4 regions of the Martelella soudanensis genome follow, and region 2 is predicted to be linked to each of the others. Evidence: predicted binding sites of a transcription regulator. Region 2 holds the regulator's gene; each other region holds the start of a gene.
What was found. Region 2 encodes PhoB, which activates phosphate uptake and scavenging genes when phosphate is short. Its sites were predicted from a motif close to TGTCATNNANCTGTCAT; they were not measured.
Positions count from the first base shown of each region.

Region 1 (7,924 bases), 2.2 Mb from region 2:
GGCGACGCGGTTTGTGCCGTCGGGGCTGCAGGCCGCGGCGCTGGGGATTGTGTCTTGTTCACTTGCACCCCCGGATCAGTTGCCCGACCGCGATTGCGGATTGAGACGGATCTGGACGCGCTTGCCACAGGCATCAAGCTTGGCCTGGCTGCTTGCCATGTTGACCGTCAGCTTGCAGCCGACGAAGACATTACCGTTTTCCTTGAGCACCACTTCCTTGCCCTCCAGCACGAATTGCTGGCTCGGCATGTCGAAATGGCCGGTGTCGCCGGTTGCCGACTGGGTATCAGTATCGAGACGAACGCCGCCGGTAAGATCGATCCGGTCGATATCGCCCTGGCCCGAGGCAATGCCGGTGGAGCCGCCTTCGTAGCGCACCGTCATCTTGGCGGCGCGCACCGTGTTGACGCCCTGCACGGCAACGACATTGCCGGAAAAGGTGATCAGCTTGGTCGCGTCATCGACCTCGAATTCATCGGCGTCGATATTGATCGGTTGATCGCCGGCGAGTTGGAAACCGGTGGTCTCGGTGGACTGGGCGAATGCCGTTTTTGCCGGAAGGCTGGCGAAACAGATCGAGGCGATCGCGACCGCCGCCGGGATCATGCCGGTTCTGAATTTAAGAATGCCCAACTCCATCGATAACCTCACTGATCGCCCTGGCCCAGGGCAGAAGGAGAAAGTGTAACATGGACACCGCCCCCGAACCGAATTTTCTGTCCGTTATCGGTGATATTTACGTTTCGGGCAACCACCGAGGCCTGCGGCGCGGTCACCGTGACCGGATCATCGCTTTTGAGCGTGCCGCCCTGGATATCGATAGTGGCGGAGTTGAATTCCGCATGCATGCCGTTCGAAAGCTTGATGGTGAAGGGTTCGTCGATCTCGAGGTGCTCGGTCGCGCGGTTGTAGAGCGTGCGCGCCGCATCGACGATCGCCGTCACCGAATCCTCGACCGGGACCTGGGCGACCACGTTTTCCAGCAGCACGGTGCTGTCATCGGGATTGGCGGCGGGAAGAAGCGCCCGGTCGGCTTTCAGCGAATACGGTATGCCGTCGCGGTTGCGACCGGTGATGCCGGGATTGGTCATGACGATCATGCCGTCTTCGATGGTGGCCGCGCCAAGCGATACATTTTCGGGCATCAGCGATTGCACGAAGGCGGTGGCGATCAGCGCGAGCGCGATCGCGAATGCGGCGATCGGCAGCAATATCTTCAGCCGCCGAACGGTGCGCGAGTGCTTTGCCGCCCTGCGGAAAGCCTGATCGATCGGCGTTCGGTCTGCTGCCTCGGAAATGCTCATGCCGTGCCGTTTCGGTGTCCATTGCGCGCTTTTATTACAAGCGTCACGATTATTATGTTTTGCGATCGAGAACAAGTTGACCATCTAGGCATCGGAAGTCCCGCAATCAAGCGGAGGTGCTGTGTGGCGGACCGATTGTCAAGCGGCACCGCGATTGGGGCCTTCGTTCGGGGTCGCTCGGGCGAAAACGCCGTCGCCGGGGTTCCCAACCCGCAAAATCGCTCCATCTTATGCCTACGCATACTTGAAATCGGGGTTGCGTATAACGTAAACAGGTCAGGTTTGAGGCGTTACACGGCTGAATCAGACCTTCACCGGCGTCAGACCGGCGTCCGGGGGGACGAAGTCGTCTTGTCGCCGATCTGACTTGTTGACGGGCCATAGTCTGTCGGGCAGACTAATTGGCATTGAAAATCATGGATTTGAGGGGTCGAATGTGATCAAGTCGGAGCTGGTTCAGATTGTTGCGGCACGTAATCCGCATCTCTATCACCGCGATGTCGAGAACATCGTGAACGCCATTCTCGATGAAATCGCCGATGCGCTGGCCTCGGGCAACCGGGTCGAACTACGCGGTTTTGGCGCTTTTTCGGTGAAAAACCGACCCTCGCGCTCGGGCCGAAACCCGCGCACCGGCGACGCGGTATTCGTCGAGGAAAAGTGGGTGCCGTTCTTCAAGACCGGCAAGGAACTGCGCGAACGCCTCAATCCTGATCAGAAAGACGGCAATTGACCGCTGAATGCGGCGACACTATCGGGGCGGGCACATCATGACCAGGAAACTGATCAACATTCTCATTCTGGCGCCGGTCGGGGTCGTGCTCATCGTGCTTTGCGTGGCAAACCGCCAGTCGGTGTCCATGGCGCTCAACCCGTTCAATGCCGACGACAAGGTGCTTTCCGTCTCGGCGCCGTTCTTTGTCTATATCTTCGCCGCGTTCATTCTGGGATTGATCTTCGGCTCGCTGGCGACCTGGTTTTCCCAGCGCAAGTACCGCAAAACGGCCAAGGCGAAGCGCCGCGAGGCTGCCGAATGGCGCGCGGAAGCCGATCGCCAGAAAACCCGGCCCGCCGAATTGCCGCAAACGCGGCCGCTCGACCGGCTGCCCTCGGCCTGAGGCTGTGCCGACAGGACTTGCCATTTTCCCGACAGGGCTGATAAACCGCGAGCTTCCGACCAACCCGGGATACGGTCTTTCATGACGCCTTCGAGACAGGACAAGACGCGCCGCAAGCCCGGCAGGGGCGACGGCCGCAATGCGCCGTCCGTCAAGGCAGCGCAGGATCAAAATCCGCGCCGCCGCGATGAGCAGCGCGAACCGGGCGAGCGGAAAAGCCGCCAGCCGGAGCCGCAATGGGTGGCGATGAAGCAGGGCGAGCGGCCGGCCGAACGCATTCCCCATATTCTCGAATCGGCATCGGCGGACGGCTTCCATCTGATCGATAGCGGCCATGGGCTGAAGCTCGAACAATATGGCGACTATCGCATCGTGCGCCCTGAAGCCCAGGCGCTGTGGCCGCCGCTGCTGGATGAAAAGACCTGGGCCAATGCCGATGCGGTGTTTACCGGCGATACCGATGAGGAGGGCATGGGCCGGTGGATGTTTCCCAAGGCGGCGCTGGGCGAAACCTGGCCGCTTCGCATTCTGGATGTCGATTTTCTGGGGCGCTTTACCGCGTTTCGCCATGTCGGCGTGTTTCCCGAGCAGATCGCCCACTGGCAGTGGATGCGCGACGTGCTGGAGGCCGCGGGAAAACGCGGCGGCGCGAAGCCGAAGGTGCTCAACCTGTTCGGCTATACCGGCGTCGCCTCGCTGGTGGCCGCGGCCGCCGGCGCGGAAGTGACCCATGTCGACGCCTCGAAGAAGGCGATCGGCTGGGCGCGCGAGAACCAGGCGCTGTCCGGCCTTTCCGACAAGCCGATCCGCTGGATCTGCGACGACGCCATGAAATTCATCGAGCGCGAGGCGCGGCGCGGCAATCACTACGACATCATCCTGACCGACCCGCCGAAATTCGGTCGTGGTCCGAATGGCGAGATCTGGCAGCTGTTCGAACACCTGCCGAAAATGCTCGATCTCTGCCGCGCGATCCTGAAGCCCGATGCGCTGGGTCTGGTGCTGACCGCCTATTCGATCCGCGCCAGCTTCTACTCGATCCATGAGCTTATGATGGAGACCATGCGCGGCTTCGGCGGCGTGGTCGAATCGGGCGAACTCGTCATCCGCGAGAGTGGGGTTTCCGGAAACGAGCCGGGCCGGGCGCTCTCGACCTCACTTTATGCGCGGTGGTTGCCACAATGAGCTTCGACAGGGAACGCGCCCCGCGCGTCGGCACGGTCAAGGAGGTCACCAGCCTCTCCAATCCGATCATCAAGGATATCAGGGCGCTCAGCCAGAAGAAGCATCGTGAGGAAAGCGGCACGTTTCTCGCGGAAGGACTGAAGCTGATCATCGACGCGCTTGAACTCGGCTGGATGATCCGCACGCTGATCTACGCCAAGTCGGCCAAGGGCAAGCCGGCGGTCGAAAAGGCGGCCGCCAAGACCGTCGCCTCCGGCGGGCTGGTGCTCGAGGTCTCGGAAAAAGTGCTCGGCGCGATCACCCGCCGCGACAATCCGCAGATGGTGGCCGGCGTGTTCGAAAGCCGTTACCGGCCGCTTGCCGAGATCACGCCGAGGAAAGACGAGACCTATATCGCGCTCGACCGGGTGCGCGATCCCGGCAATCTCGGCACGATCATCCGCACGGCGGATGCCGCCGGCGCATCGGGGATCATTCTCGTTGGCGAGACGACGGACCCATTCTCGCTGGAGACGGTGCGTGCGACGATGGGATCGGTGTTCGCGCTGCCGGTCTCGCGCGCCGAGCCGCGAGCCTTTCTTGAGTGGGCGAAAAAAAGCGGCGCGGAAATCGTCGCGACCCATCTGGCGGGCTCCGTCGATTACCGCACCATCGACTATACCAAAAAGCCGGTCGTGCTCCTGATGGGCAACGAGCAGCAGGGCCTGCCGGCCGAACTTGCCGAAGGCGCGGGCAGGCTTGCGCGCATACCGCAGCAGGGTCGGGCCGATTCGCTCAATCTGGCCGTCGCCACCGCCGTGATGCTTTACGAGGCGCGCCGCCACCTTCTGTCGCTTGAGGAGCCCGGCCGATGACATCGCCGCTTTCCCGTCCGGGGCCTGCAATCCTGTTCATCGTGATCGCCGTTCTGATCGACGCGGTGGTGAAATATGCCGTCGAGATCTATCTTCCGCTGCACCGGACCTATGACGTGCTGCCGTTTCTGGGTCTGTTCAAGACCTATAATCCGGGCATCGCGTTTTCGCTGCTTTCCGACACCAATGGCTGGGCGCTGGTGGCGATGCGTCTGGTGATCGTCGCGGTGGTGATCTATCTCTGGCGCCGAACCGCGCCGGGGCAGGCGTTCGCGCTTTTCGGTTTCGCGCTGGTGGTGTCAGGCGCGCTCGGCAACATTCTCGACCATTTCATCTATGGCCACGTCGTCGATTACATCCGCTTTCATGTCGGCAACTGGACGTTTCCGATCTTCAATCTCGCCGACAGCTACATCACCATCGGCGCCGTGATGATCTTCATTCAGGAGTTCCTGCTGAAGCAGCCGGACAAGGACGACGCCTGAGGGGCTTCAGCGCTATATTAGCGGAACTGTTGCCCATTCAATGACTTGGACCATGGCCTCGCGGGCGTGTTCGACGTTGGCGGTTCGTCAAAAGCGGCTGGACCTTGTTCCCGCCATGTATTACAGTTTCTTACAGCTGGGCGGTTGCCCGGATAGCACGGAAACGGCGCGGGGAGGTCTTGAGCCAAGCCTTCTCCTGCCCTCAGATTGCGGGATGCGGCTGTCACGAACCTGTCGCAGTAAAGTGCTTTATGACACCCAAGACAAATAATCCGGAACGTGCGATGACGATGGAAGTTCTTGATCTTCTGCAACCGTCGGTCCCCGGTAGCCCCATTGCCATGGCGGGCGACGGCGTACTCGGCCGCATCGGCAGCATGGAAACCCGGATTGCAGAGACGGCGGCGGAGATCGATGCCGCTCAATCCATCCGCTACCGCGTTTTCGTTGAGGAAATGCAAGCCCGCCTGCCGGAAGACGCGATGCGGGCAAAGCGTGATTTCGACCGCTGGGATGACATCTGCGACCATCTTCTGGTGATCGACCGCAAGATCGAGGGCGAGCCCGAAGATCAGATCGTCGGCACCTACCGGTTGCTGCGCCATGAGGTCGCGATGGAACACGGCGGATTTTATTCCGATTCCGAATTCCAGACCGCCGGCCTCGTCGCTCGCCGTCCCGAGGTCCGGTTCATGGAACTCGGCCGGTCCTGCGTGTTGCCGGATTACCGCAGCAAGCGCACCGTGGAACTGCTCTGGCAGGGTAACTGGGCCTATGCGCTGAAGCACGATATCGGCGTGATGTTCGGCTGCGCCTCCTTCCACGGTACCGACCCCGCCGCCCACGCCATGGCGCTCTCCTTCCTGTATCACAACGCCCGCGCCACCGGCGACTGGTCCGTTGCCGCCCATCCGGAACTGGCCGTCGACATGAACCTGATGCCGGCCGAAGACGCCTCGGGCCGGCGCGCGCTCACCGGCCTGCCGCCGCTGATCAAGGGCTATCTGCGCCTCGGCGCGATGGTGGGCGAGGGCGCCGTGATCGACCACGCCTTCAACACGACCGACGTGCTGATCGTGCTTCCCATCACCTCGATTTCGGACCGCTACCTGAATTATTACGGCGCCGACGCCGGACGCTTCGCGAGCTGAGCGGTTTCTTAGCGGCGAACCGCATAGCCCCCAATAATCTCCCCCCTTGAGGGGGAGATGTCGCGAAAGCGACAGAGAGGGGTATGGGCATAAGCCGCAAGCTCCGAGCATGAGGAAAGGGTTCACCCCTCTCTGCCCCTGTTGGGGCATCTCTCCCTCAAGGGGAGAGATTGTAGGCTGAGAAGCCTTTTAGGCGTCGATAGGCCGAGCTTGGATCGAGCGCAGCGAAACCGGACAGGCCTCCATTCACGTTTTGCCCAGCTTTCTTGCCGCCGACCCTTTCGAGCCGCAGAAATTCGTGACAGATGAAAGGGACAATCCCTTCATATCGAGCGTGCGCCGTGGCAGACGATAATCGTATCCCGACCGAAGAACTGATCTCCGAGGAAAGCCGGGCATCGGCAACGCCGATGATGGAGCAGTATATCGAGATCAAGGCCGCAAACCCCGATCTTCTGCTGTTCTACCGGATGGGCGATTTCTACGAGCTGTTTTTCGATGATGCCGTGGCGGCCGCGCGCGCGCTGTCGATCACGCTGACCAAGCGGGGCCAGCATCTCGGCCGCGACATTCCGATGTGCGGCGTGCCGGTCCATGCCGCCGACGATTATCTCCAGAAACTGATCGGCCTCGGCTTCCGGGTCGCCGTCTGCGAGCAGACCGAGGATCCGGCCGAGGCCAAGAAGCGCGGCTCGAAATCCGTGGTCAGGCGTAACGTCACCCGTCTGGTGACGGCGGGCACGATCACCGAGGACAAGCTGTTGGCCCCCGGCGAAAGCAACTACCTGATGGCGCTGTCGCGCATGAAGGGCGAGGGGGAAAGCAATTACGGTCTTGCCTGGATCGATATTTCCACCGGGGTTTTCCGGGTTTGCGCGACATCGCAAAGCCGCCTTGCCGCCGATATCATGCGCGTCGAGCCGCGCGAACTGCTCGTCGCCGACACCGTGTTTTCCGACGAAAAGCTGCGGCCGGTCTTCGATCTTCTGGGGCGCGCGGTCTCTCCGCAGCCGGCCGTGCTGTTCGATGGCGCCACCGCGCAGGATCGTCTCGGCCGCTTCTTCGGCGTTGCCACGCTCGATGGCTTCGGGCGGTTTTCCCGGCCGGAGCTTTCCGCCGCCGCCGCCGCCGTCGCCTATGTCGAAAAGACCCAGATCAACGAGCGCCCGCCGCTTGGCATTCCCGAGCAGGACGGCGCTTCGGCCGCGATGTTCATCGATCCCGCTACCCGCGCCAATCTCGAACTGGTGCGCACCATGGCGGGCGGGCGCGACGGGTCGCTGCTGAAGGCGATCGACCGGACGGTGACCGGCAGCGGCGCGCGCCTCCTCGGCGAACGGCTGATGTCGCCGCTGACGGACGCGGAAACCATTCATGCCCGCCTGGATTCGGTGAGCTTCTTCCTCTCCGACGTTGCGCGCTCGGATGCGGTTCGCGACCATCTGAAGCAGCTTCCCGACATGCCGCGCGCGCTGTCGCGTCTGGCGCTCGATCGCGGCGGCCCGCGCGATCTCGGCGCGATCCAGCGCGGCCTCGCCGTTGCCCGCGCGATTGCCGATGTGCTTTCGGACGCCGATCTGCCGGCGGAACTCGCAGCTGCGCTTGCATCGCTGCAGGCGCTGCCGCACGACCTCGAGCAGCAACTCGCTGCCGCCCTTGCCGATGAGTTGCCGCTCCTGAAGCGCGACGGCGGTTTCGTGCGCGAAGGCGCTGATAACGCCCTCGACGAGGCCCGGGGGCTGCGGGACAAATCGCGCCGGGTGATTGCCGGGCTGCAGGCGCAATATGCCGAGGAAACCGGGGTCAAGGCGCTGAAGATCAAGCACA
Region 1 covers NZ_CP054861.1:4,801,249-4,809,172, reverse strand. Annotated here, with positions in the region: gene lptB (LPS export ABC transporter ATP-binding protein) at 1-134, opposite strand, end outside; gene HQ843_RS22970 (LptA/OstA family protein) at 76-639, opposite strand; gene lptC (LPS export ABC transporter periplasmic protein LptC) at 648-1,304, opposite strand; gene HQ843_RS22960 (integration host factor subunit beta) at 1,741-2,037, shown strand; gene HQ843_RS22955 (LapA family protein) at 2,075-2,422, shown strand; gene HQ843_RS22950 (class I SAM-dependent methyltransferase) at 2,504-3,607, shown strand; gene HQ843_RS22945 (TrmH family RNA methyltransferase) at 3,604-4,461, shown strand; gene lspA (signal peptidase II) at 4,458-4,946, shown strand; gene olsB (l-ornithine N(alpha)-acyltransferase) at 5,237-6,097, shown strand; gene mutS (DNA mismatch repair protein MutS) at 6,439-7,924, shown strand, end outside.
Region 1: a site for PhoB is predicted at 5,168-5,184, ahead of olsB (l-ornithine N(alpha)-acyltransferase). Genes of this name have one in related genera too.

Region 2 (7,924 bases):
AAGGCCGAGGGCCGGCTGCACAAAAGCTTCAACACCGGCTTCTTCACCCATGGCGCCTCCTCGCGTCCGGAATCGGCGGGCATCGGCGTCGCCTTCGTCGGCACGCTCTACATGATGGGCATCGTGCTGGTGTTGTCGCTGCCGCTCGGCGTGGCATCCGCGATCTATCTCGAGGAATTCGCGCCGAAGAACCGGTTCACCGATGTCATCGAGGTCAATATCAACAATCTCGCCGCCGTGCCGTCGATCGTCTTCGGACTTCTGGGCGTGGCGCTGTTCATCGGCTTCCTCGGCCTGCCGCGCTCGGCGGCCCTCGTCGGCGGCCTTGTGCTGACGCTGATGACGCTGCCGACGATCATTATCGCCACCCGCGCCGCACTCAAGGCGGTGCCGCCCTCGATCCGCTCGGCAGCGCTCGGCGTCGGCGCCTCGAAGATGCAGGCGGTGTTCCACCACGTGCTGCCGCTCGCTATGCCCGGCATCCTGACCGGCACGATCATCGGCCTTGCCCGCGCGCTCGGCGAGACAGCGCCCTTGCTGCTGATCGGCATGGTCGCCTTCGTCGCGGATTATCCGGCAAGCCCGCTCGATCCCTCGACCGCGCTGCCGGTGCAGATCTACATGTGGGCGGGCGAGGCCGAGCGCGCCTTCGTCGAGCGCACCTCGGCGGCGATCATCGTGCTGCTGGTGTTCCTGATCCTGATGAATTTGACCGCGGTCATTCTCCGCCGCCGCTTCGAGCGGCGCTGGTAGGAGGCGGAGATGAACCTTGATGCGAAAAAGACAATGGGCCCAAATATGAACGAACAAACCTACAAGATGGCCGGCAAGGATGTCTCCGTCTATTACGGCCAGAAGCGGGCGCTGTTCGACGTCAACCTCAATATCCGCCAGAATGCCGTGACCGCGCTGATCGGCCCGTCGGGCTGCGGCAAGTCGACCTTTCTGCGCACGCTGAACCGCATGAACGACACGATCGACAATTGCCGGGTGACCGGCGCGATCACGCTCGACGGCGAGGATATCTATACTTCCGGCATCGACGTGGTGGAGTTGCGCGCCCGCGTCGGCATGGTGTTCCAGAACCCGAACCCGTTTCCGAAATCGATCTACGAGAATGTCGCCTACGGCCCGCGCATTCACGGCCTTGCCCGCCACCGCGCCGATTTCGACCGGATCGTGGAAACCAGCCTGCAGAAGGCCGGCCTGTTCAACGAGGTCAAGGACCGCCTGCAGGAGCCCGGCACCAGCCTTTCGGGCGGCCAGCAGCAGCGGCTCTGTATCGCGCGCGCGATCGCCGTCAGCCCCGAGGTGATCCTGATGGACGAGCCGTGCTCGGCGCTCGACCCGATCGCGACCGCCCGCGTGGAAGAACTGATCAGCGAGCTGAAACAGAACTACACCATCGTGATGGTGACCCATTCGATGCAGCAGGCCGCCCGCGTTTCAGAGCGCACGGCCATGTTCCATCTCGGCTACATGGTCGAGGAGGACGACACCGACACGATTTTCACCAATCCCACCGACAGCCGCACCCAGGATTATATCATGGGCCGGTTCGGTTAGAGCGCGTCCAGGAAAAGTGGACACCGGTTTTCCGTCCGGACGCGCGGTAAAACAAGAGGTTAGAGCGTGTTCGCGATTCAACGAAACGCGGACAGGCTCTCAGGAGAAACAGAGATGGCACACTCGCATATCATATCGGCGTTCGACGACGAGCTGAAATACCTCCAGCGCCGGATTTCCGAAATGGGCGGCATGGCGGAGGAAATGGTCTCGCAATCCGTCGTGGCGCTGGTCAACACCGATACCGAGCTCGCCGAAAAGGTGATTGCCGAGGATCTGGCGCTTGACGAGGCCGAACGCGAGGTCGGCGAAAAGGCGATCGTCACCATCGCCAGACGCCAGCCGGTGGCAACGGACCTGCGCGAAATCATGGGCGCGATCCGGATCGCAGCCGATCTCGAGCGCGTCGGCGACATGGCCAAGAACACCGCCAAGCGGGTGATCTCGGTGCAGGGCACCGGCGTGCCGCGCAAGCTCGCCCACGGCATCGAGCACCTGTCGGAACTGGCGCTGTTGCAGCTCAAGGAAGTGCTCGACGCCTACACCTCGCGCCAGGCCGACAAGGCCAATTCGATCCGCGAGCGCGACGAGGAGATCGACGCGATCTACACCTCGCTGTTCCGCGAGCTTTTGACCTACATGATGGAAGATCCGCGCAACATCACCACCTGCACGCATCTTCTGTTCTGCGCCAAGAATATCGAGCGCATCGGCGACCATGCGACCAACATCGCCGAGATGATCTACTACATCGCCACCGGCTCGCAGCCGCAGGGAGAACGCCCGAAGGACGACATGTCGCCCTCGGTCGGCTCCGGCGAGAGCAAGTCCTGAAACCATTTGACAGAGGCACGAGATGGTTCCGAAGATCGCAGTTGTCGAAGATGAAGAAGCGCTGAGCGTCCTGCTGCGCTACAACCTCGAATCCGAAGGCTACGAGGTCGAGACGATCTCGCGCGGCGACGAGGCCGAGATCAGGCTGCAGGAGCGGGTGCCGGACCTTCTGCTGCTCGACTGGATGCTGCCCGGCGTTTCCGGCATCGAGCTTTGCCGGCGCCTGCGCATGCGGCCCGAGACCGAGCGGTTGCCGATCATCATGCTGACGGCGCGCGGCGAGGAGAGCGAGCGGGTGCGCGGCCTTGCGATCGGCGCCGACGACTATGTCGTCAAGCCGTTCTCGACCCCGGAGCTGATGGCCCGGGTCAGGGCGATCCTGCGCCGGGCCCGGCCGGAAGTGCTGTCCAGCGTGCTCAAATGCGGCGATATCGAGCTGGACCGCGAGACCCACCGCGTCCACCGCAAGGCCAAGGAAGTGCGGCTCGGGCCGACCGAGTTCCGGCTTCTGGAATTCCTGATGACCTCGCCGGGCCGGGTATTTTCCCGCTCCCAGCTTCTCGACGGCGTCTGGGGCCACGACATCTATGTCGACGAGCGCACCGTCGACGTCCATGTCGGCCGTCTCAGAAAGGCGCTCAACTTCTCGCAGATGCCGGACGTGATCCGCACCGTGCGCGGCGCGGGCTATTCGATGGAAGTGTGAGGGGCCTCTCAGTCGTCCCCTTCTCCCCTTGGGGAGAAGGTGGCCGTAGGCCGGATGAGGGCAAGCTGCATCACCGTGGTTGAAACGCTCGCGGCACTGGTTTTCACCCCCTGTCCGGCCACGGAAAGTTGCAAGACCCTCCCCTCACCGGGCGCATTCGCGCCACCCTCTCCCCTGCGGGGCGAGGGGGTGGAAGACTGCGATGCCGATGCGCTTCATCGGCGCCTCGCCTTCGGAAATTCCGTTAATACCGCCCACCGTCATTGCGATACCTCATCGTTTCTTTATCCTCAGACCACCAAAGCACTGTCCTTTCCTGCACCAGCGATTGATTTTTCCCTCCGAACAGGGCACGGACAGAACCGTCAGACGAAAGGGATGATGATGACGAGCGCGAGTTTTACCGAGCCGGTGGTGATGGCCGATCTGATGGCCCGCATGCTGTGGGAGATCGAGGCGGTGCATTTTTCCCCCGATGAGCCCTACAAGCTTTCCTCCGGTCTGGTGAGCCCGGTCTATATCGACTGCCGTCGGCTGATTTCCTTTCCCCGAATCCGCTCCACCCTGATGGATTTCGCCGCCGCAAAGATCATGAGCGAGGCCGGCTTCGAACAGTTCGACTGCGTGGCCGGCGGCGAGACCGCGGGCATTCCCTTTGCCGCCTTCCTCGCCGACCGTCTCGACCTGCCGATGATCTATTGCCGCAAGAAGCCGAAGGGCTACGGCAAGAACGCCCAGATCGAGGGCCATATGAACGAGGGCGCGAGGGTGCTGGTGATCGAGGACCTGACCACGGCGGGCGGCTCGATGTTCAACTTCATCAATGCGATCCGCGATGCCGGCGGTATCGTGAAGCATGGCATGGCACTGTTCTACTACGATATTTTCACCGAAGCCGGGAAACGATTCGAGAGTGGCGGCGTTGACCTCCATTACATCGCGACCTGGCGGAACGTGCTGGCGGTGGCGCGCGAGAAAAAGCGGTTCGATGCGAAAACGCTCGATTCCGTCGCCGATTTCCTCGATCGGCCGATGGCCTGGTCAAAGGCGCGCGGCGGCGTTGACGTGTTGCCCGTCTGACCCGGCCCGGACGCGAAAAGAACAAATTGGGAGAAGACCATGATCCTGTGCTGCGGCGAAGCCCTTATCGACATGCTGCCCCGTGAGACCACCGGCGGCGAGCCGGCGTTCTCGCCCTATGCCGGCGGCGCGGTCTGCAACACGGCGGTGGCCCTTGCCCGGCTCGGCCGGCCGACCGGCTTCTTCTCCGGCCTTTCATCGGACCTGATGGGCGATATCATTCGTGACAAGCTCGACGCCTCGAAGGTCGACCATTCCTATGTCGCAACCTCCGACCGGCCGACCACGCTCGCCTTCGTCAAGCTGGTGAACGGCTCGGCAAGCTACGCCTTCTACGACGAGAACACCGCCGGCCGGATGATCACCGAGGACGACCTGCCGGTGATCGGCGATGATTGCAGCGCGATGCATTTCGGCGCGATCAGCCTGATCCCGGAGCCCTGCGGGTCGACCTATGAGGCGCTGCTGATGCGCGAGGCGGAAAAGCGCGTAATCTCGCTCGACCCGAATATCCGCCCAAGCTTCATCACCGACGCCGAAAAGCATCGCGCCCGGATCGAGCGGATGGCGGCGAAATCCGACATTCTGAAATTCTCCGACGAGGACCTCGACTGGTTCGGACTGGACGGCTCGCTCGACGACAAGGCGCGCCGCTGGATCGCGGCCGGCGCCAGTCTTGTCGTCATCACCCGCGGCAGTGACAGCGCGATCGGTTACACGGCCACGGAAAAGGTCGAAGTCCCCAGCGAAAAGGTCGAGGTGGTCGACACCGTCGGCGCCGGCGACACTTTCGACGCCGGCATCCTCGCCTCGCTCGATCTCGCCGGCCTCCTGACCAAGGACAAGGTGAAGTCGCTTTCAGCCGACGCCATCCGCGATGCGCTGGCGCTCGGCGCAAAAGCCGCCGCCGTCACCGTATCCCGCGCCGGCGCCAACCCGCCCTTCGCGCACGAAATCGGGCTGTGAGCCGGCGCGCGGGTCACGCCTGACCCGTGCCTAGACCTACACCAGCCCCCTGCCCTTCAGCATTGCCGCCGGGCCCGGCATGCGGCCGCGAAACGCCTGATAGGCCGCCTCGGGGGCAACCGAGCCGCCCTTTGTCAGGATTTCCGTCTTGAGCCGGCTGGCGGTCGTCTGATCGAAGACATCGCCCGCTTCCACGAAGGCCTCGAAGGCGTCGGCGTCGAGCACTTCGGACCACATGTAGGAATAATATCCTGCGGAATAGCCATCGCCCGAGAAGATATGCAGGAAATGCGGGATCGCATGGCGCATCGCGATCGCCTTCGGCATCCCGATCGCATTGAGCACGCCGTCCTGAAACGCCACCGGATCGGCCGGCGGGTGTTCCGCGGTATGAAGACGCATGTCGACGATCGCGCAGGCGGTATATTCGACGGTGGCATGGGCCTGACCGAAGGTCGCGGCGGCAAACACCTTTTCCATCAGCGCATCCGGCATCGCCTCGCCGGTTTCCGCGTGCAGCGCATAGGTCTTCAGCACTTCGGGCGTGGTCAGCCAGTGTTCATTGAGCTGGGAGGGCAGTTCCACGAAATCGCGATCGACGCCGGTGCCCGAGACCGAGGGATAGGTGACATCCGACAGCATGCCGTGCAGCGCATGACCGAATTCGTGGAACAGCGTGCGGGCGTCGTCCAGCGACAGCAGTGCGGGCTTTCCGGCGCCGGGCTTGGCGAAATTGCAGACATTGATCACGATCGGCATCTCGCCCTCATCACCGTTCGGCAGCGTCAGTCGGTGCTGGCTCTGCAGCGCGTTCATCCAGGCGCCGGACCGCTTCGAGGTGCGGTTGAAATAATCGCCGAGGAACAGTGCGATCACGTCATCGTCGGCGTTTCGGATTTCATAGACCCGCACATCGGGGTGATAGGCCGTCACATCCGGCCTGGCCACGGCGTGGATGCCGAACAGCCGCTCGGCCACCGAAAAGCAGGCCTCGATGACCTTTTCAAGCTGGAGATAGGGTTTCACCTCGCTCTCCGAAAAAGCGAATTTGCGGGCCTTCAGCTTCTCGGCATAATAGCGCCAGTCCCAGGCCTCGATCTCGCCATTATAGCCGTCTTCGGCGGCCAGTTCCCGCAATTCCGCCTCGTCGGCGGCGGCAGCCTTCACGGCCTTTTCCCAGACATCCATCAACAGCATGTCGACGGCATTCGCCGTCTTGGCCATGGTGTTGTCGAGCTTCAGCGCGGCGAAATTCTCGTAGCCGAGGAGTGCGGCCTTTTCAGCGCGCAACGCCAGCGTTTCCTTCATGATTTCGCGATTGTCATGCTCGCCGCCGGAAAGGCCGCGCGCGGTCCAGGCGCGGAACGCCTTTTCGCGCAGGTCGCGCCGGGCAGACAGCGTCAGGAACGGCTCCACGATCGAGCGCGACAGGGTGACGGCATATTCGCCGTCTCGGCCGCGCCCGGTGGCGGCCCCCGCCATCGCGTCGACCAGAAAGTCGGGAAGGCCCGCAAGTTCGTCAGGCTCGCTCAGGAACAGCGCCCAGCCGCTTTCGTCGGCAAGCACGTTCTGGCCGAAGGCGGCGCCAAGCTCCGCAAGCCTGCGGTTAACGGCGGCAAGCCGCTCCTGCTCTGCGCCCTCAAGCTTCGCGCCGGAGCGGACGAAGCCCTTCCAGTGGCGCTCCAGCACGCGCAGCTGCTCGCCGGTCAGTCCCAGCGCATCGCGCCCCTGCCAGAGCGTGTCGATGCGCTGAAACAACGCCTTGTTGGCGCCGATCGCGGAGTAATGGCCGGAGAGTTTCGGCACGACCTCGCGCTCGATCTTCTGGATTTCCGGATTGGTATCGGCCCCGGCCCTGGTGAAGAACACCGCGCTGACGCGCGACAGCGCATCGCCTGAAACCTCGAGCGCCTCCACCGTGTTGACGAAATCGGGGGCATCCGGGTTGGTCGCGATCGCGTCGATCTCGCGATCATGGTCGGCCATCGCCCAGTCAAAGGCAGCGGTGAAATCGCCCTCTGCGATGCGGTCGAATTCGGGCAGGCCCGAAAATCCTTGCCAGCGGATGAGGGCGCTGTTGATCTCGTCGGTCATGTCGCATCGGTCCTTTCATGCTGCCGGCTGGCTTCTCATGTGTGTGCGGCAGACGCGGCTTCAAGGCAAGAGGGTTGATTGAGTCCTGAAATAATAGTAAGCAAAGCTTATTAATTACCGGCGACGGGAAACGCAATGACGCAAGCTTCGGTCGACAGGCTTGGCTTCCTGCTGAGCGATGTCGCGCGGCTGTTTCGCGCGGCCTTCGAACGCGAGATCGCAAAAAGCGGCCTTGGCATCACGCCGGGCGAGGCGCGCGCGCTGGCCCGCATTGCCGCGATCAACGGCGTACGCCAGAGCGAGATCGCGGTGGCGCTCGGCATCGAGCCGATGACGCTGTCGCGCTATGTCGACGGGCTGGAAAAGGCCGGGCTGATCAAACGCAAGACCGACCCGAAGGACGGGCGCGCCAAATGCGTGACCACCACGGAAAAGGCCGGCGACGTGCTGGCGGTCATCCGCGCGCACGCCGACGATCTGGTCTTGCGCCTGCAGGCGGGCCTTGACGAAAGTGACAAGCAGGCACTCACCAGGGCGCTGAGAACCATGCGCGACAATTTCGCGCAGCTTTGAAAGATGATCACGCGATGAGCAAGGCTCCCGCAACGCGACCGCTGATGAGTGAGGGCCGCACAAGCTTTTTAGGCGCGGCGCTCTCCATGCTCGGGCCGATCTCGC
Region 2 covers NZ_CP054861.1:1,370,237-1,378,160, reverse strand. Annotated here, with positions in the region: gene pstA (phosphate ABC transporter permease PstA) at 1-753, shown strand, start outside; gene pstB (phosphate ABC transporter ATP-binding protein PstB) at 763-1,566, shown strand; gene phoU (phosphate signaling complex protein PhoU) at 1,681-2,400, shown strand; gene phoB (phosphate regulon transcriptional regulator PhoB) at 2,423-3,106, shown strand; gene HQ843_RS06640 (orotate phosphoribosyltransferase) at 3,491-4,186, shown strand; gene HQ843_RS06635 (carbohydrate kinase family protein) at 4,226-5,152, shown strand; gene HQ843_RS06630 (M3 family metallopeptidase) at 5,189-7,246, opposite strand; gene HQ843_RS06625 (MarR family winged helix-turn-helix transcriptional regulator) at 7,382-7,819, shown strand; gene HQ843_RS06620 (multidrug effflux MFS transporter) at 7,834-7,924, shown strand, end outside.

Region 3 (7,924 bases), 360 kb from region 2:
ACGCGAATAGATCAGCGACGCGTCGAAATTGCCATCGACGGGCGCATAGCGCAGCGCGAACCTTGCCGCGCCGTCATGGGATGAATTGATATCGTCGTTGCCGGTCGCAACGTCATCGATGTCGCCGGCATAATAGGAATAAAGTCCGGCGTAATCGAAATAGAGCGTGTCGGGCACCAGTTCGACAGTGCCACCGAATTCGCCATAGGGCTCCTGGGGCGAGGCGTTGGCTTCGATATAGGCGGTGTTGCGATAGTTCTTTCTGGTGACGATGTTGATGACGCCGCCATAGGCATTCGCGCCGTAAAGCGTGCCCTGCGGACCGCGCAGGAATTCGACCTGTTCGACATCGACAAGCGGTTGGGAAAAGGTCGAGGGCGATTGCGGAATGCCGTCGACCAGCACCTGCACCGTCGGATTGAAATAGTCGGGCGAGGAAAGACCGCGAACCGTCACATTGGCATAGATCCGGTTGCCACGATTGCCCATGGTCAGGCCGGGAAACACCTTCTGCAATCCCTCGACGGTGCGGATGCCGCGCTGTTCCAGCTCCGCGCCGCTGACGACCGAGACGGCGGCATCGACCTTGCCGATGTCCTCGCTACGTTTGGTGGAGGTCACGGTCACCGGTTCCAGCACCGTCACCCCGGCGTCCTCCTGTGCCAGGGCCCCCGGCCCGGCGAACACCCAGAAGCAGGCCGTGCCCGCCAGCATTGTCTTTCTCACATCATGCATATTGCAACTGTTCCGATCCGAAACTAAACATGAGTGATAAATTCCACTTTTTAGCAGAGGGCGCTAACGCATTCGGAACCGCGATTGACGCAAACGGGACTATTACCTGATGCCGGAACCCAGGACTCCAGACCCACGGACGAAAACCGCACTCCCGGATCGCTGGCAGGCGTCGGTCGACAATGCCATCGATCAGCAGGGCTGGCGGCCCGGCACGCGGGTGATGCAGTCCGGCGAGGATGTAACCGTCTACACGATCGATTCCGTTCTGGAGGAGGACCGCGTGTTCCGGCCGGAGGGCCCCGAAACCTTTTCCCTGTCGGTCTTTCTGGAGGGGCGCGGAACGCTTTCCGTCGATGGCGCGTCGCCGCTGGAGATTTCGCCCGGTTCCGGCGTCCTGTTTGCCAGCAACCGTTACACGCGCGGCGAAAACAGCCTTCGGGGCGGCACCCGGCTGCGTGTCGTCGACATCCGTTTCGAGCCGCCGCTGCTGCGCAAGCTCGGCGGCGTATCGCTCGCCCGTCTTGGCGGCGCGGTGATGAGCGAGAACAGCCTGCCGGAGCAGGATATCTTTCTCATCGGCTTCAGGGCGCCCGCCAAGCTTTTTTCCATCGCGGCATCCCTGATGGATCGAGAGGCCAGCTCCGGCATTGCGGCGGCGCTTTTTCTCTACAGCAAGGCGGTGGAAGCGCTCGGTATCGCGGTCGATGCCGTGGGACGTCAGCAGACAAACGGATTTGGCCTCCGGCCGCTTACGGAACCGGAAAGCAGGAAGGTTCATGCCGCAATCGCGCTGATCGACGGCCGCTTTTCGGCGGACTGGACGATCGCGCGGCTTGCGCGCGAAGTCGGATTGAACGAGCGAAGATTGAAGGAAGGCTTCCGCCTCACGATCGGAAAATCGATCCACGCCTATCTGCGGATGACGCGGATCGAAGCCGCAGCCGAACTGATTTCCGCGGGCGCAAGCGTGACCGAGGCGGCGCTTGCCGTCGGTTTCGAGAATCTGAGCCACTTCAGCAAGGTTTTCCGCGCCGAAAAAGGCGTTCTGCCCAGCCGCTATGACGCCGGCTGACCAACCGCCGAATAACCGGCGGGATGATCTGACGGCAGCGCCGTCGTGGCGACCGCGATCGCCTGCGGCAGAGTTGCGCTATCGGCATGGCGCTTCGCGCGCCATGCCTGTTCAGGGTTACGGTTGCCGCATCGTCAGCCGACAAGACCGCCGTCATCGCGTTTCACCGCCATGATCGACGAGCGCGGCAGGCCTTCTTCCGCCGGCCACGAGCCGCCCGGATGCTGGACGCCGACGAACATCGTGCGCCGGTCCGCGGACCAGCACAGGCCGGTGATCTCGCTGCCGCGCGGGCCGGTCAGGAAGCGGACGATCTCGCCCGTCGCCGGATCGCCGGCAAGCTGCTGGTTGTTGCCCATGCCGGCGAAATCGCCCTCATTGCTGTCGTCGCCGTCGGTCTGGATCCAGACGAGCCCGCTGGTATCGAAGGCCATGCCGTCGGGGGAATTGAACAGGTTGCCGCTGTTGATGTTGGATGAACCGGCATAGGCATCCGCGTGGACGTCCGGATTGCCGGCCATGACGAACAGGTCCCAGCCGAAGGTATCGGCGGCATGGTCGTCGTCATCGGGATACCAGCGCACAATCTGACCGTATTTATTGGCCTCGCGCGGGTTCGGCCCGCCGACCGGGGTGGCGTCGCCGCCGGCATTCGCCTTGACGCCGCGGTTCTTGTTGTTGGTGAGACAGCAATAGGCCTCGACGGCATAGGGGTTGACGGCGACCCATTCGGGACGGTCCATGGTCGTGGCGCCGACCTTCGATCCGGCCATGCGGGCGAAGATCAGGATGTCTGCGGGTTCCATGCCGGTGGTCTCCGGCGTCAGCGCCAGCCATTCGCCCGTCTGGTCGTCGTTGAATTTCGCGACGTAGAGCGTGCCGTCATCGAGCAGGCCATCGGTATCGCCGCCGGCCACATACGGATGGGCGGAAACGAAACGGTACAGGAACTCGCTGCGCTCATCGTCGCCGAGATAGACCACGACGCGGCCATCAGGAGCCAACGTCACCGCGGCGTTTTCATGCTTGAAGCGACCGAGCCCGGTGCGCTTGACCGGCGTGCTGTCGGGATTGGTCGGGTCGATCTCGACCACCCAGCCGAAACGGTGCGGTTCGTTGGGATTTTTCGACGTATCGAAGCGCGGATCGAATTTTTCGTAGCCGTACTGGCTTTCCTGCGCCATGCCATAGCGCTTGTAGCCGGCGGCGACATCGTCGCTGTAGCTCGTCTCTTCGGTGGCGCCGAAATAGCCGTTGAAGTTCTCCTCGCAGGTCAGATAGGTCCCCCACGGCGTCTTGCCGGCGCCGCAATTGCCGAGCGTACCAAGCACGGCGCGGCCATCGGGGTCCGCTTCGGTCTTCAGCAGAGGATGACCGGCGGCCGGTCCGGAAATCGCCATCGGCGCGTTGTGATGCAGGCGGCGGTTGAACGGGCTGGAGCGCACCACGGACCAGCCTTCCGGGCTTTCCGCGATCTCGAGCACGGAAACGCCCTGCAGGTTCTGGAGCTTCAGAACATCGGCCGCAGTCTGCGGCGTGCCGTCTTCGGTATGCGGCAGGTTGATGTCGCTGTTCACATACTCGTTGTTGACCGCGAGAATCTGGTGATTGCCGATCTCGAAGGTTTCCATGCCGTCGGTATTTTCGCCGAAGACCTTGTCGGATTCCTCGACGGAACCGCCGGTCTCGTGATCGAACTCGGCAACGCCGTCATAAAGCGGATCGCCCCAGCTCACCAGAACCCTGGCTTTATAGCCCTCCGGCACGTGGAAGGCGTAATCGGTCTGGGCCGCAATCGGCGTGAACGGAAAGCGCGATTGCGGCGCGGCCGCTTCGGCCGTTCCGCTCGGCAGCAGCCCGGCGCCCATGGCGACAGCGCCCGAACCGAAGGCGACAACGCCGCCGAGAAAACCGCGACGCGAGATCGCGCGTTCGACCACACGGTCGAAATCGCTTTCTTCGGGTCGGGGAAAATTGAGTTCGTCCCACGCGTCGGCGGGCATCTTGATAGGCGGTATCCTGGTCATGAAGGTCCTCGTAATTTAATATCATTACCGGATTGACCATACAGGGCTTTCTTGACGGTGAAATGAAAGTCCCGTCGACGACAGCATCAAAAACGCTCTTTCGGCCCTGCACATCGCGGCGCTGGCCAAGACCGGAGGTGTCGAGCAAAAGCCGGCATGCGGAAGGACGCGGAGGAAATCCCGAAGACAGGCAAAGGCCGCGCGGCGGGCGCCCGCATTTTTCGGCGCGATCTTCAAACCCGGGGCAATTTTTCAGGAAAGCGGCAAAAAACGGTTGCCATCAAATCATCCCTTCGATAAATGTAATGATATTACGTTACAGATGCTCCAGCATTTGAATCGCGTCCGAAGCCGGACTGGAGCTTGGGGGAACGCTTTATTCGGACGCGTTGTCTTCAGCCGATGGCCCCGCGCCAAGCTATATCGACATGATGCATTACAACGCCGAAACGCTCGCCGCCGCCATCAATAACGGCTGACAACAATAAACCGGGCGAGGCCGAACCTCACCCATTGAAGTTACGTTATACCGTATAGGAGAGACAGATATGAAACGATGGATCCTGGGTGCATCCGCACTCGCGATTTCGCTCGGTGCACCGGCAGCCTTCGCCGAAGACCACGAGGACAGCGTCACCCTCTACCGGATTTTCGTCGGCGACCATGCCGATGCGAAAATCACGGCATTCGACCTCGGCCAGCCCGACAATCGCTGGTCCTTCGACACCACCGGGCAAAACAAGCTCTATGCGGTCAATGACGGTGCGGCCATTGTTGCTGTTCAGTCTGACAGCGATGCGGTTCACTTCATCGACAGCGGCATTTCGCTGCATTCCCATGGCGACCATTCCGATATCGACATTGAGGAGCCGGTTGTCGTCGAGCACAGCCTCAACGGCCCGCGCCCGTTCCACATCATCGATCATGACGGCAAGGTGGTCGTCAATTTCGACAAGGGCGGCTATGCCGAAATCGTCGACGCCCACGAGCTTTCCCATGGCGAGCTTGAAACCGGCCGGCTGGAGCAGGACCGCGCCCATCACGGCTTTGCGGCCCCGGTCGGCGCGTATTGGGTCACGACTGTCGCGACCAACACGCCGGTCAACGGCACCCGCATCGGCCTGCGCGCCGTCACCGTCGATGGCACGTCGACCGGCGATGTCGCGACTTGCACCGGCATCCACGGCGAGGCCTTCTCCGGGGCATATCTGGCCGCAGGCTGCAAGGAAGGCGTGCTGACCGTGACGACCGGCGAGGACGGCCTCGAATTCGAGATGCTGCCCTATCCGGCCGACCTGCCGAGCGATCAGACCACGGGCACCCTGCTCGGCGCGAAAAGCATGCAGGTGTTTCTCGGCAATTACGGTTCCAACGGTCTCGTGGTCATCGACCCTGCCGATGAACCGCACTTCCATTATATCGAACTGCCGTTCCGCCGCGTCGACTTCACGCTCGATCCGGCCAATGCCCGTTTCGGTTATGTCCTGACGGAAGATGGCAGCCTGCACCAGATCGACATTCTGGACGGAAGCCTCACGACAAGCGCCAGGGTCACCGAACCCTATTCGATGGACGGCCACTGGAACGACCCGCGTCCGCGCATCGCCATGGCCGGCGATGAGATCGTGATGAGTGACCCGAATGCCGGCCTCGTCCGCCGCATCGCAAAGGACGGGTTGCAGGAGGTCGGCACGATCGATGTCGGCGGCATGCCCTACAACATCGCCGTTGCCGGCGGCAGCGGCATGGTCCACGAGGGCGAGCATGACGGTCATGAACATGGTGATGAAGCCCATGCCCATGATCATGGCGACCCTGAGATCTACAAGGGCTATTTCGAGGATAGTCAGATCGCAGACCGGCCCCTTTCCGACTGGGCCGGTGACTGGCAGTCGGTCTATCCCTATCTTCAGGACGGAACGCTCGACCCGGTGATGGAGCACAAGGCAGAGTCGAGCGACATGACGGCTGCGGAATACAAGGCCTATTACGACACCGGCTACAAGACCGATGTCGAGCGGATCACCATCCAAGGTGACAAGGTCACCTTCTACGAGGATGGCGAGACGGTTCAGGCCGATTACGAAAGCGACGGCTATGAAGTCCTGACCTACGCCAAAGGCAACAGGGGCGTCCGGTTCATCTTCGAAAAGACCGGCGGCGACGAGGCCGCACCGCGGTTCATCCAGTTCTCCGATCACCGGATCGCACCGGCGACGGCCGATCACTATCACCTCTACTGGGGCGACGACCGTTCGGCCCTGCTGGAAGAAGTGACCAACTGGCCGACCTACTACCCGTCATCGCTCAACAGCGACCAGATCGTCCACGAAATGCTGGCGCACTGAGGCCAGCTCGGCAACCCACGAACAGACGTCCGGTCCTTAAGGGCCGGATGCACTATCTCCAGACCATTTCAACGCCGTGCCGACGGCGGCTCGGAAGGCTTCAGCCGTGACTGTGTCCCGGTGCATCGGGCTGAGGCGACACTCCGCGATCGTTCCGCATGAGCATTGCTTCAACAGCTGGTCCACTCGCTTTGAAGCGCCTTCGGATCATCGATCTGCCGCTCGCCCTCAAAAAGGTGTTCGCGCGCGATGCGGTCCACGGCCTCGCAATTTCGGGACCGGTCATCGGAAAGATCGAGCAAAGCGCGAATTTCATCCAGCGAGAAACCAAGGTCGCCACAGGGCGACATCCACCAATTCCAATCCGTCTCGGTTTCCCGACGCTCTATGCAGCCCTGCGGCGTGCTTTCCGCGCCGCGGCCGGCGCGATCAGGCCTCGTAGCCGTAGATCTCTCTTGCGCGGTCGGGCGTCAGATAGTCGTTGCGCAGGTCGCGTTCGATGTCGGCGCGGCTGCGTAAGCTCGGGTCGCCATAGCCACCGCCATTGCCGGTGACCACGCGGATGATGTCGCCTTCGTTGACGGTGAGGTTGGTGGTGAAGGCGTGGCGGTCGCGGGTTCCGTCGCGGCGCAGCACCTCGACATAATTGACCGATCCGTCGAGCCCGCCCGATGCGCCCCAGGGCGGCATCCGCGAGCGGGTGTAGCCGACCGAGAGGAAATTGTTGTCGGCGCGGACCCGGTAATGCACCTCGATGCCCTTGCCGCCGCGCCACTGACCCTCGCCGCCGGGCTCGGTATTCAGCGCCACCTGCTCGATCCCGAGGCCGTAGCGGGCCTCGGCAACCTCGGCGGGGCAGTTGAAGGTCTCGCCGTGGAAGCCGGAGAACTGGCCGGAAACGCCATCGGAGCCCTCCCACGCGCCCCAGCCGCCGACCTGCGGTTCGACGATGGTGTAGTGGCGGCCGGTATCGGGATGCGGGCCGCCGATATTGGTGCCGCAGATGGAGGCGAAATTGCCGGCCGGCACGGAGCCTGGAAAGTGCTCCGCCATCGCTCTGAGCAGCATGTCGAACAGCCTGATCTCGACCTCGGCATAATAGCCGAGCGCGCCGGGGGCCTCGACATGATAGATCGTGCCGGGCTTCGTCACCACCCTGAGCGGCCTGAAGAACCCGCCATTGCCGGGGGCATCGGCATCGGTGAAATCCTTGAACGCCAGCTGCACGGCAATTTCCGTGCCCTCGCGCGAGCAATTGAGCGAGCCGGACTGGGCCGGGTTGTCGGTCAGGTCGACGATGAATTCGTCGGCGGTGACCGTCAGCGTGACCTTGTGGATCGCGCCGCTATCCTGCTCCTCGGCAAAGCTGTAGCTGCCTTGCGGAATGTTGGCCAGCGCCGCGCGGGCACGGCGTTCGCCGAGATCCATATAATCGGTGACGGCCGCGGCAAACGTATCCGCGCCGTATTTCGCGACCAGTTCCAGCACCCGCCGCTCGCCGATGCGCAATCCTGCGATCGCGGCCCAGAGATCGCCGTTGAGGAAATCCGGTAGCCGGGAATTGACCTTGAGAATGTCGAAAACAGCCTGGTTTTCGACCCCTTCCGCAAACAGTTTCACCGCCGGGATGCGGATGCCTTCCTGGAAGATTTCCGTGGCTTCCGCCGACATCGAACCCGGAACATTGCCGCCGACATCGTTCCAGTGGGCGATATTGGCGACCCAGGCAACCATGACGC
Region 3 covers NZ_CP054861.1:1,732,660-1,740,583, reverse strand. Annotated here, with positions in the region: gene HQ843_RS08410 (TonB-dependent receptor) at 1-735, opposite strand, end outside; gene HQ843_RS08405 (helix-turn-helix transcriptional regulator) at 845-1,810, shown strand; gene HQ843_RS08400 (PhoX family protein) at 1,945-3,837, opposite strand; partial or broken gene HQ843_RS08395 (metal ABC transporter solute-binding protein, Zn/Mn family) at 4,176-4,316, shown strand; gene HQ843_RS29415 (ZinT family metal-binding protein) at 5,583-6,185, shown strand; gene HQ843_RS29410 (MerR family DNA-binding protein) at 6,356-6,535, opposite strand; gene HQ843_RS08380 (hydantoinase B/oxoprolinase family protein) at 6,615-7,924, opposite strand, start outside.
Region 3: a site for PhoB is predicted at 3,889-3,905, ahead of HQ843_RS08400 (PhoX family protein). Genes of this name have one in related genera too.

Region 4 (7,924 bases), 1.5 Mb from region 2:
GCAGGGCGCACCGCCAGTGGAAGCGTTTGCGATTGACCGGGATTATACCGCTCGAAACGCGCCGTCGGCTGGCACAAAGATCACTTGTGATCAGCCCCCTGTGGAGCCTGATCATCCATCAAACAAGCGGCCCTGAGCCGAGCGCATCGGCGGGAAAATACCGTCCGGCCCGGTAGTAAACGCGACACTTAACGAGTCAACGCTGTCGCAAAACGGATCAGGTCAGTTGTGTGCGATGCCGGCGAGAATCGTCTTCGCGTAGCTTTCCGCGATCTGCGGCGCGGTTTGTGGCCCGTCGGCGCGGAACCAGCGGGCCATCCAGTTCAGCATTCCGAGAATGCCGCGCGCGAAGGTTGGAATATCGGCGATCTCGAATGCGCCGTCACGGACGCCGGCCGCCAGAAGGTCCTCGAGAAGGCGGGTATAGGCCTTGCGCGCCCGTAATTGTTCGGCTGTGTAATGTGCCATCTCCCGTCCGCCGCGCGCGAAGAAACTCGCGCGATACTTGTCGCCATGCTCCGAAAAATAAGCGGCGTGGGCCGACATGAAGCCGGTCAGCCTGGCGCTGTGATCGGTATGCCGGGCGATTTCGGACGATGCGGCTGCATGGAGTTCCGCAAGCGTATTGAGGACGATCGTATCGAACAGCGCCTGCTTTGTCGGGAAATAGTGGTAGAGCCCGGCTTTGGTCACGCCGACGGAATGGGCCACATCCTGCAGCGAGGTCGTGTCGTAGCCCTTCTCGGCAAACAGGCAGGAGGCCGCGTCGCAAATCGTGCGGATCGGGTCCTTGATCGTAGGCGGGCGGCCTGGTCCGGCGCGGTTTTCGCGTTTGTTCATCCGACGATTGCTACTCCATGGCGAAGGCCGAGGCAATTCTGCCTACCTGCCGTCAACAGTCGATCAGGGGTTCTTTAGGCTTGCAAGAACCTCGGCGGTATGCTCCCCGAGGGTCGGCGGCGGACGAACGCGGCAGCGCTCACCGTCGATACGCCATGGCGGGGCGGTAAAGACAATGTCTTCGCCCTTCGCGTTTTTGTGCGTGACCAGCATGTTTGACGCCTCGGTGCGCGGGTGCGACAGGGCTTCGTAAAGGCCGAGGACCTCGCCGCATGGAATGCCGGCGGCCGCCAGCTTGTTCAGCAGATCGGCGCGTTTGTGGTTGAGCAGTTCGCGCTCCAGTTCGGGGATCAGCGCGCTCCGGTTTTCCGACCGCAGGATATTCGTGGCAAAGCGTGGATCGTCGGCCATGTCGGTGCGCCCGAGAACATCCCGGCATAAGGACTGAAACTGACGGTTGTTGCCGACCGCGATGACGAGCGGTCCGTCGGCGGCGTCGAACACGCCATAGGGGATGACGGACGGATGCGCGTTGCCGTATCGCGGCGGGTCGGATTTCATGACCAGCGCATCCAGCCCGTAATAGGCGCTCAGCGTGACGCCGCAATCGTATAATGCGAGATCGACGCGACGGCCGCGTCCGGTTCGTTGAACGTCCACCAGCGCCGCGAGGATCGCCTGGGCTGCATACATCCCGGCAAACATGTCCACGACGGCGACGCCGAATTTCAGCGGCGGACGCCCGGCCTCGCCATTGATGCTCATCAGGCCGCTCTCGCCCTGGACGACGAGGTCGTATCCCGGGCGTTGGGCTTCTTCTCCGGCCCGGTCGTAGCCTGCGATCGAGCAATAGATGATCCGCGGGTTGATCTTCATCAGTTCCTCGAAACCCAAGCCGAAGCGTTCCATCCCGCCCTGCTTGAAATTCTCGACGACGACATCCGCATCGGCCACCAGCGCGCGCGCCGCCTCGATCATCTCCGGATCGCCGAGATCGAGCGCGACCGAGCGCTTGTTGCGGTTGAAGGCGTAGTAATACGTGGTCTCGGTCTCGCCGATGCGAATTCCCCAATCACGGGTGTCGTCGCCGCGCTCGGGATGCTCGATCTTGATCACATCAGCGCCGAGGTCGCCGAGAACCTGGGTGCTCAGGGGGCCGGCGAGTACCCGCGAGAAGTCGACGACTTTGATTCCCTGCAAGGGAAGACCTGGCATTTCATGACCTCCGATCGATGCATTTCGAGCCGGCTATTGACTTATTAACCGTCTAGCCGGAAATAAATTCGAAAAGCTATCTTGTCAAATGCGTCCTGTGCAGGACGGGATACCGGGAAGGGGAGGTCTGCATTGGTAAAACCGGCAATTTCATGTCGGCGCTTCGAGCGTGGGGGAGACGACTGCAGCCGTTTGCAGGTCCGAAGAAACGGTTCGGGCCGATGAATGAACATGTGCGTTACGGATTGCGGCTTCTGGTCATCCTTGCCGTTGCTTCGGCGGGCGCCTGGGTCGCGATCGCCGCCAGGATGCCCTTGCCGTGGATGCTCGGGCCGCTCGTTGCGGCGGCGGTGGTCGCGATGGCGAAACCGAAGGTTTTCGGCGCGATACCGGTCATGCCGACCACGCTGCGGAACATCTTCATTCCCGTCATCGGGCTGATGATCGGGTCGCAGGTCACGCGCGAGACGCTGGTGCATATGGGCCAGTGGTGGCCGTCGCTGCTGCTTGTCGTTCCGTTCGCGCTTGTGACGCAGATGATCAGTTTTGCGCTCCTGAAAAAAATGGGCGGCTATGATCGCGCCACCGCCTTCTTCGCCTCCTCGCCGGGCGGCGTCGTGGAGGCGGTGATCATCAGCGAGCGGTTCAAGGGCGATCCGACCCTGACCGTGGTGCAGCATCTGGCGCGGATTTCCCTCGCGGTTACCATCGTGCCCCTCCTGCTGACCCTTTATATCGGTCATCCCGTAGGCAGCGCGAGCGGGGCGAGCATGCCGGACGCGCTGAACCCGATCGGGCTGATGGATACACTGCTGCTGGCGGCGGCGGCTGTCATCGGCGCTTACGTCGCCCGCAAGATCAACCTGCCGGCGGCCAACATGCTCGGTCCGATGATCACCAGCGCGGCGCTGCATTCGACCGGACTCACATTTGCCCTGATCCCCACATCGCTCGTCCAGATCACCCAGCTCGTCATCGGCGCGAGCCTTGGCGGTCGATTCGCGGCGGTCGACATGCGCACGCTCTACAAGTCGGCCGTGCTGTCGCTACCGCTGCTTGTTGTTTCGCTGTCGGTTGCCGCGGTCGCGGGCCTGACTGTCTCGATGCTGGGATACAATTCCGTGGTTGTCGGGTTCATTTCCTTCGCGCCGGGCGGCGTAACGGAAATGGGCCTCATCGCGCTTTCGATCGACGCCGACCCGGTATACGTGGCCTGCCACCATATCGTCCGGATATTGACGGCCGTCCTGTTCCTGCCGCTGATCTACCGCTTCCTGATCGCGCCGACACGCCAAAACCAACAATCCGGAACATCGGGCGATGCCGACTGATCACCCGATGTTGTAAGCGGCAGGGAGGGGATGGTGTCGCGACCCTTCGCATGCCCGCGCCGCCGAGATTGCAGGACGTCACGCTTACGTCTGCGGGCCAAACAGATATGGACATGAACTGATGGTAGCGGAGGAGGGATTTGAACCCCCGACACAAGGATTATGATTCCTCTGCTCTAACCTACTGAGCTACTCCGCCAGCCTTGTCCGCCGCAAAAGGCGGGAAAGACGTGGTCCGGGAACGCGGCTTGGCCGCGCGGGACGGGGCGTTATTAGGGCCTGCGGCAAGGGGTGTCAAGCGGGAATGACTGGAATTACCGCCGGTTCTGGCATCGCCGGCGGGCATTGATGCAAGGCCGGCGCTGTCGTCGTGATTGGCAGGCGAATAAGCGGAAAATTCCTCGCCTGGAGCGTCGGGTGAAAAAGCGGAATCCGGTTTTTCGTTAACCCGACGCGCTAAAATAAAGAAACCAGAGCATCGGGCGATGCCAACCAATGCCCGATGCGCTGGCGGGGGATTGCACGCTCTGGCCGGGCCTTGCACCCTTCCCACGCAGGCAGGGCGCATTCTTTGCTCGAAATACGCGTTGAAAAAGTCTATATGGGCCGGACGAAGGAGCTTATATGGCGCGTGAAAACAAAAGCGAGGACTGGCAGGGGCGATATTCGCCGAGTCTCGAGAGCGTGGAATCGCTCGCGATCGAGGCCTATGCGAAACTGCCCGAGGCGTTTCGGGCGCTCACTGGCGACCTCGTCATCGAAATCGCGGATTTTCCGAGCGACGAGATATTCGAGGACATGGCGCTGGAAACGCCTTTCGATCTGCTCGGCCTGTTCGAAGGGCGCGGCGTTTCGGAGCGCTTTACCATGGAAACGGGCGAGATGGTGAACCGGATCACCCTATACCGCCGTCCGATCCTCGACTACTGGGCCGAGAACGAGGAAACCCTGGGCGATATCGTCAGCCATGTGCTGATCCACGAAATCGGTCACCATTTCGGCCTGTCGGATGACGACATGGAACGCATCGAGGAAAGCGTCGACACCGACGCCCGGCGCTGAGACGCCGGACGGGGTTTCTCCATCACTCCGGACGGATGAAATCGCCGGTCTTGTTGTCCATCACCCATAATTCGCCGGATGAAATGTCGAACCAGGCGCCGTAGAGCTTCAGCTTGCCCTGTTTCTCGGCTTCTTTCACGTTCGGAAACGAGCGCAGATTGGCGAGCGAGTTGCGGATCGAAATCCGCTCCAGCGCGGTCTGGCGCTCGCCTTCCGTCATGATGGAATTGGAATTCATCTGGGCGGCGGCGGGTTTCAGAAGATTGATCCACTTGCCGATGAAGTCGCCCGGCGACAACGGCTCGGCGTTCGGCGAAAGCGCTGCATGAATGCCGCCGCAGCGGCCATGGCCGAGCACCACGATATTCTTGACCTCAAGCCCCTCGACCGCAAATTCGAGGGCGGCGGAGGTGCCGTGATACTGGCCGTCCGGCTCATAGGGCGGCACCATGTTGGCGACATTGCGGACCACGAACAACTCGCCCGGGCTCGCGTCGAAAATCGTTTCGGGGGCGGCCCTGGAATCACAGCAGGCAATGAATAATGTCTGCGGCTTCTGCCCTTCCTCGGCGAGTTGGCGGTAGCGGGCGCTCTCTTCGACATAACGTCCCGACATGAAGTTCTTGTAGCCGTCGAGAAGGGGTTGCGGGAAAGAGTCCATCAGAATGCCGTCCTTTTTGTGGGTGCCTTGCCGGCTCGTCAGTTTCTTTTACGTCGCCGGGAGGGATGCATCAATTGACGAAGGCCAACTTTTGCGAAAGGCGCCCTCAGGCTGTGCGCATCCTTTTCCGGCATCAGTTCATCGGATCCCTCGCGCACCGCGCGCGTCAGCGTTTCGAATACGGAAGCGGTCGATTTTTCAAGCGCTTCGCCCGGCGGCGCGCCGGCCAGCCTTGCAGCCAGAAACAGCGCGGAAAACAGGTCGCCAAGCCCGTTCGGCGGATTTTCGACACGCTGGTGCTCGGCAAGCAGCGCCTGCCTGCGATCGACAAACAGCGTCGCCACGCCCTCCTTCAGCATCGACTGTGCCGATGTGACCACCACTTCGGCGGGCCCGAGCGCAAGTGCCGCGTCGATCATGGCGGTGTTGTCGGCAAGCGCGCGGTTCGCAAGCCAGGAGAGTTCGAAGCGGTTGGGGGTCGCGATATCGGCAAGCGGCAGCAGCCGGTCGCGGATCGCCCTTGCGGTATCTTCGCCGACATAAAGACCGCCTTCGTCGCCGATCACGGGATCGCAGAGATAGATCAGGCCGGGGCTTTCGGCGCGCAGGTTTTCAACCAGTTCCGCGATCGCTTCGGCCTGGGCGGCATTCGCGAGATAGCCGCTGATGACGCCACAGACCTCTCCGCGCCAGCGGCTTTCGCCAAGCTCGCGGAGCGCGTTTGCGAATGCCTCGCCTTCAAACTGCAGCCGTGTCGCGCGCCAGTGGCCGGGATGCCAGGGCAGCACGACGGTGGGCACGGACCAAATGTTATAGCCCAGAGATTCAAGTGCAAAGACGATGGCGCGGTTGCCAATCTTGCCGCGCATGACGTAGCTTGAGATCGCCACAATGGCGCCGGCAGGGGGAGCGAATGTCATATCTGGGCCCTGTTGATGCGTGGGCTGAAACCAGCCTTGACGATAAGGTCATGAAATTGTTTTGCCATTCGTCTCATTTACGCTCTAAATCGCCTATTGGAGTGCGCTGTCAAGCGGCTGTCATGGCCGGGGCGTTAAACGATCTTCGTTCGTAGCGGAAATCGCCTAAAAAATAGCGGCGCAGTCCGCTTGAAAATAACTAGCTGGAGGAAACATGGAAAGCAAAGCCGATCAGAAGCGCAAGTCCCTGATGCTAGAGGCCGAGCGACTGGCAAAAGAGGGCGGCAAGGCCTACGTCAACCCGGTTTTCATGTTCGAACACGCCAGCCCCGAGGATCTCGAACCTTACACGCCCGAGGCGATTGCGGCCGCAACCTTCCATGCCGCCGGCGAGATCGCGGCCTATGACGGCGGCGACGCGCTGGTCACGATCGGCCAGGTCGAGGGCATCGCGCCGGGAGGCATCGCCACCGACGTGATCACGGTCACCGACCGCAACATGCCGTTCATCTATGATTCGGTGATGGCGGAGATCGGGGAATTCACCAGCGATTTCATGCTGGCCGTTCACCCGATCCTGGTCGTGTCGCAGGGCAGGGAGCCGGTGGCGTTTTCACCGGACATCGAACATGCGGAAGACGACCGGATCAGCCATGTTCAGGTTCATGTGCGCCAGTTGGCGCCGGAAACGCGCGCGCGGCTGAAGGCGCGGCTCGAATATATCCTGAACCATGTCCGCCTCGCGGTTGCCGGCTGGCCGGAAATGCTGGCCAAGCTCGAAACGGCGATGACCGAGATCGAGACCCGGGCGCCTTCCGGCTTTGCGGGAGCGCGGGACGAGGCGCTGGCCTTCCTCGCCTGGCTGCGGGACGGCAATTTCACCTTTCTCGGCATGCGCGAACTCGTCTATATCAACGATGCCGATGGCGCGCGGGTCGAGCATGTCTCGGACGCCGCGACCGGCATTCTCTCCGATCCGGAAATGCGGGTGTTGCGCCGGGGACCGAACCCGGTGGTCTCCACCCCGGAAATCATCGCCTTCCTGGAAGGACCGAAACTGCTTCTGGTGACCAAGGCCAACACCACCTCCACCGTCCATCGCCGCGCCTATATGGACTATATCGGCGTCAAGCGTTTCGGCGAAAACGGCGAGGTTGTCGGCGAACTCAGGATCGTCGGCCTGTTCACCTTCACGGCCTATACCCAGTCGGCGGTGCGCATTCCGCTGCTTCGTGCCAAGATCGCGGATGTCACCCGCCGCTTCGGCTTCGAGCCAAAGAGCCATGCGGGGCGGATGCTCCAGAACACTCTGGAATCCTATCCACGCGACGAATTGTTCCAGGCGCCCGCGCCGCTGCTTGCCTCTTTCTGCGAACAGATCATGGCGGTCGCGGACCGGCCGCGCATCCGGGTGCTGAGCAGGATCGACAATTTCGACCGGTTCGTGTCGGTGCTCGTCTATGTGCCGCGCAATCTTTACGATTCGCGCCTGCGCGAAAAGATCGGCGACTATCTCGCCAGCGTCTACCATGGCCGGGTTTCCGCCTATTATCCGTCGTTCCCGGAGGGCCGTTCGGCGCGGGTGCATTTCATCATCGGACGGCGCAGCATGGACAAGACGCCGGACGTGCCGCAGGCCGAACTCGAGGCCGAGGTTACACGGCTTGCGGCCGACTGGACGGAGCGCTTCAAGGAACTCGCCGGTCCCGGCGCGCCCGAAATTGACGGCAACGAGGCCTATCACGAGGCGTTCTCGCCTGATGACGCCTATGCCGATATCGGGCTGATCGCATCCGCGGCCAAGGACGGCATGTGCATCGGCTTCTACCGCGACAGGCATGAGGACGAGGCGGAGGTGCTGCGCCTGAAGATCTTCCACGCCGGCTCCCACCTGC
Region 4 covers NZ_CP054861.1:2,862,941-2,870,864, forward strand. Annotated here, with positions in the region: gene HQ843_RS13625 (TetR/AcrR family transcriptional regulator) at 223-840, opposite strand; gene HQ843_RS13630 (CaiB/BaiF CoA transferase family protein) at 904-2,055, opposite strand; gene HQ843_RS13635 (AbrB family transcriptional regulator) at 2,277-3,386, shown strand; tRNA gene HQ843_RS13640 (tRNA-Met) at 3,509-3,585, opposite strand; gene HQ843_RS13645 (metallopeptidase family protein) at 4,011-4,448, shown strand; gene HQ843_RS13650 (carbonic anhydrase) at 4,471-5,109, opposite strand; gene pdxY (pyridoxal kinase) at 5,148-6,029, opposite strand; gene HQ843_RS13660 (NAD-glutamate dehydrogenase) at 6,244-7,924, shown strand, end outside.
Region 4: a site for PhoB is predicted at 6,137-6,153, ahead of HQ843_RS13660 (NAD-glutamate dehydrogenase). Genes of this name have one in related genera too.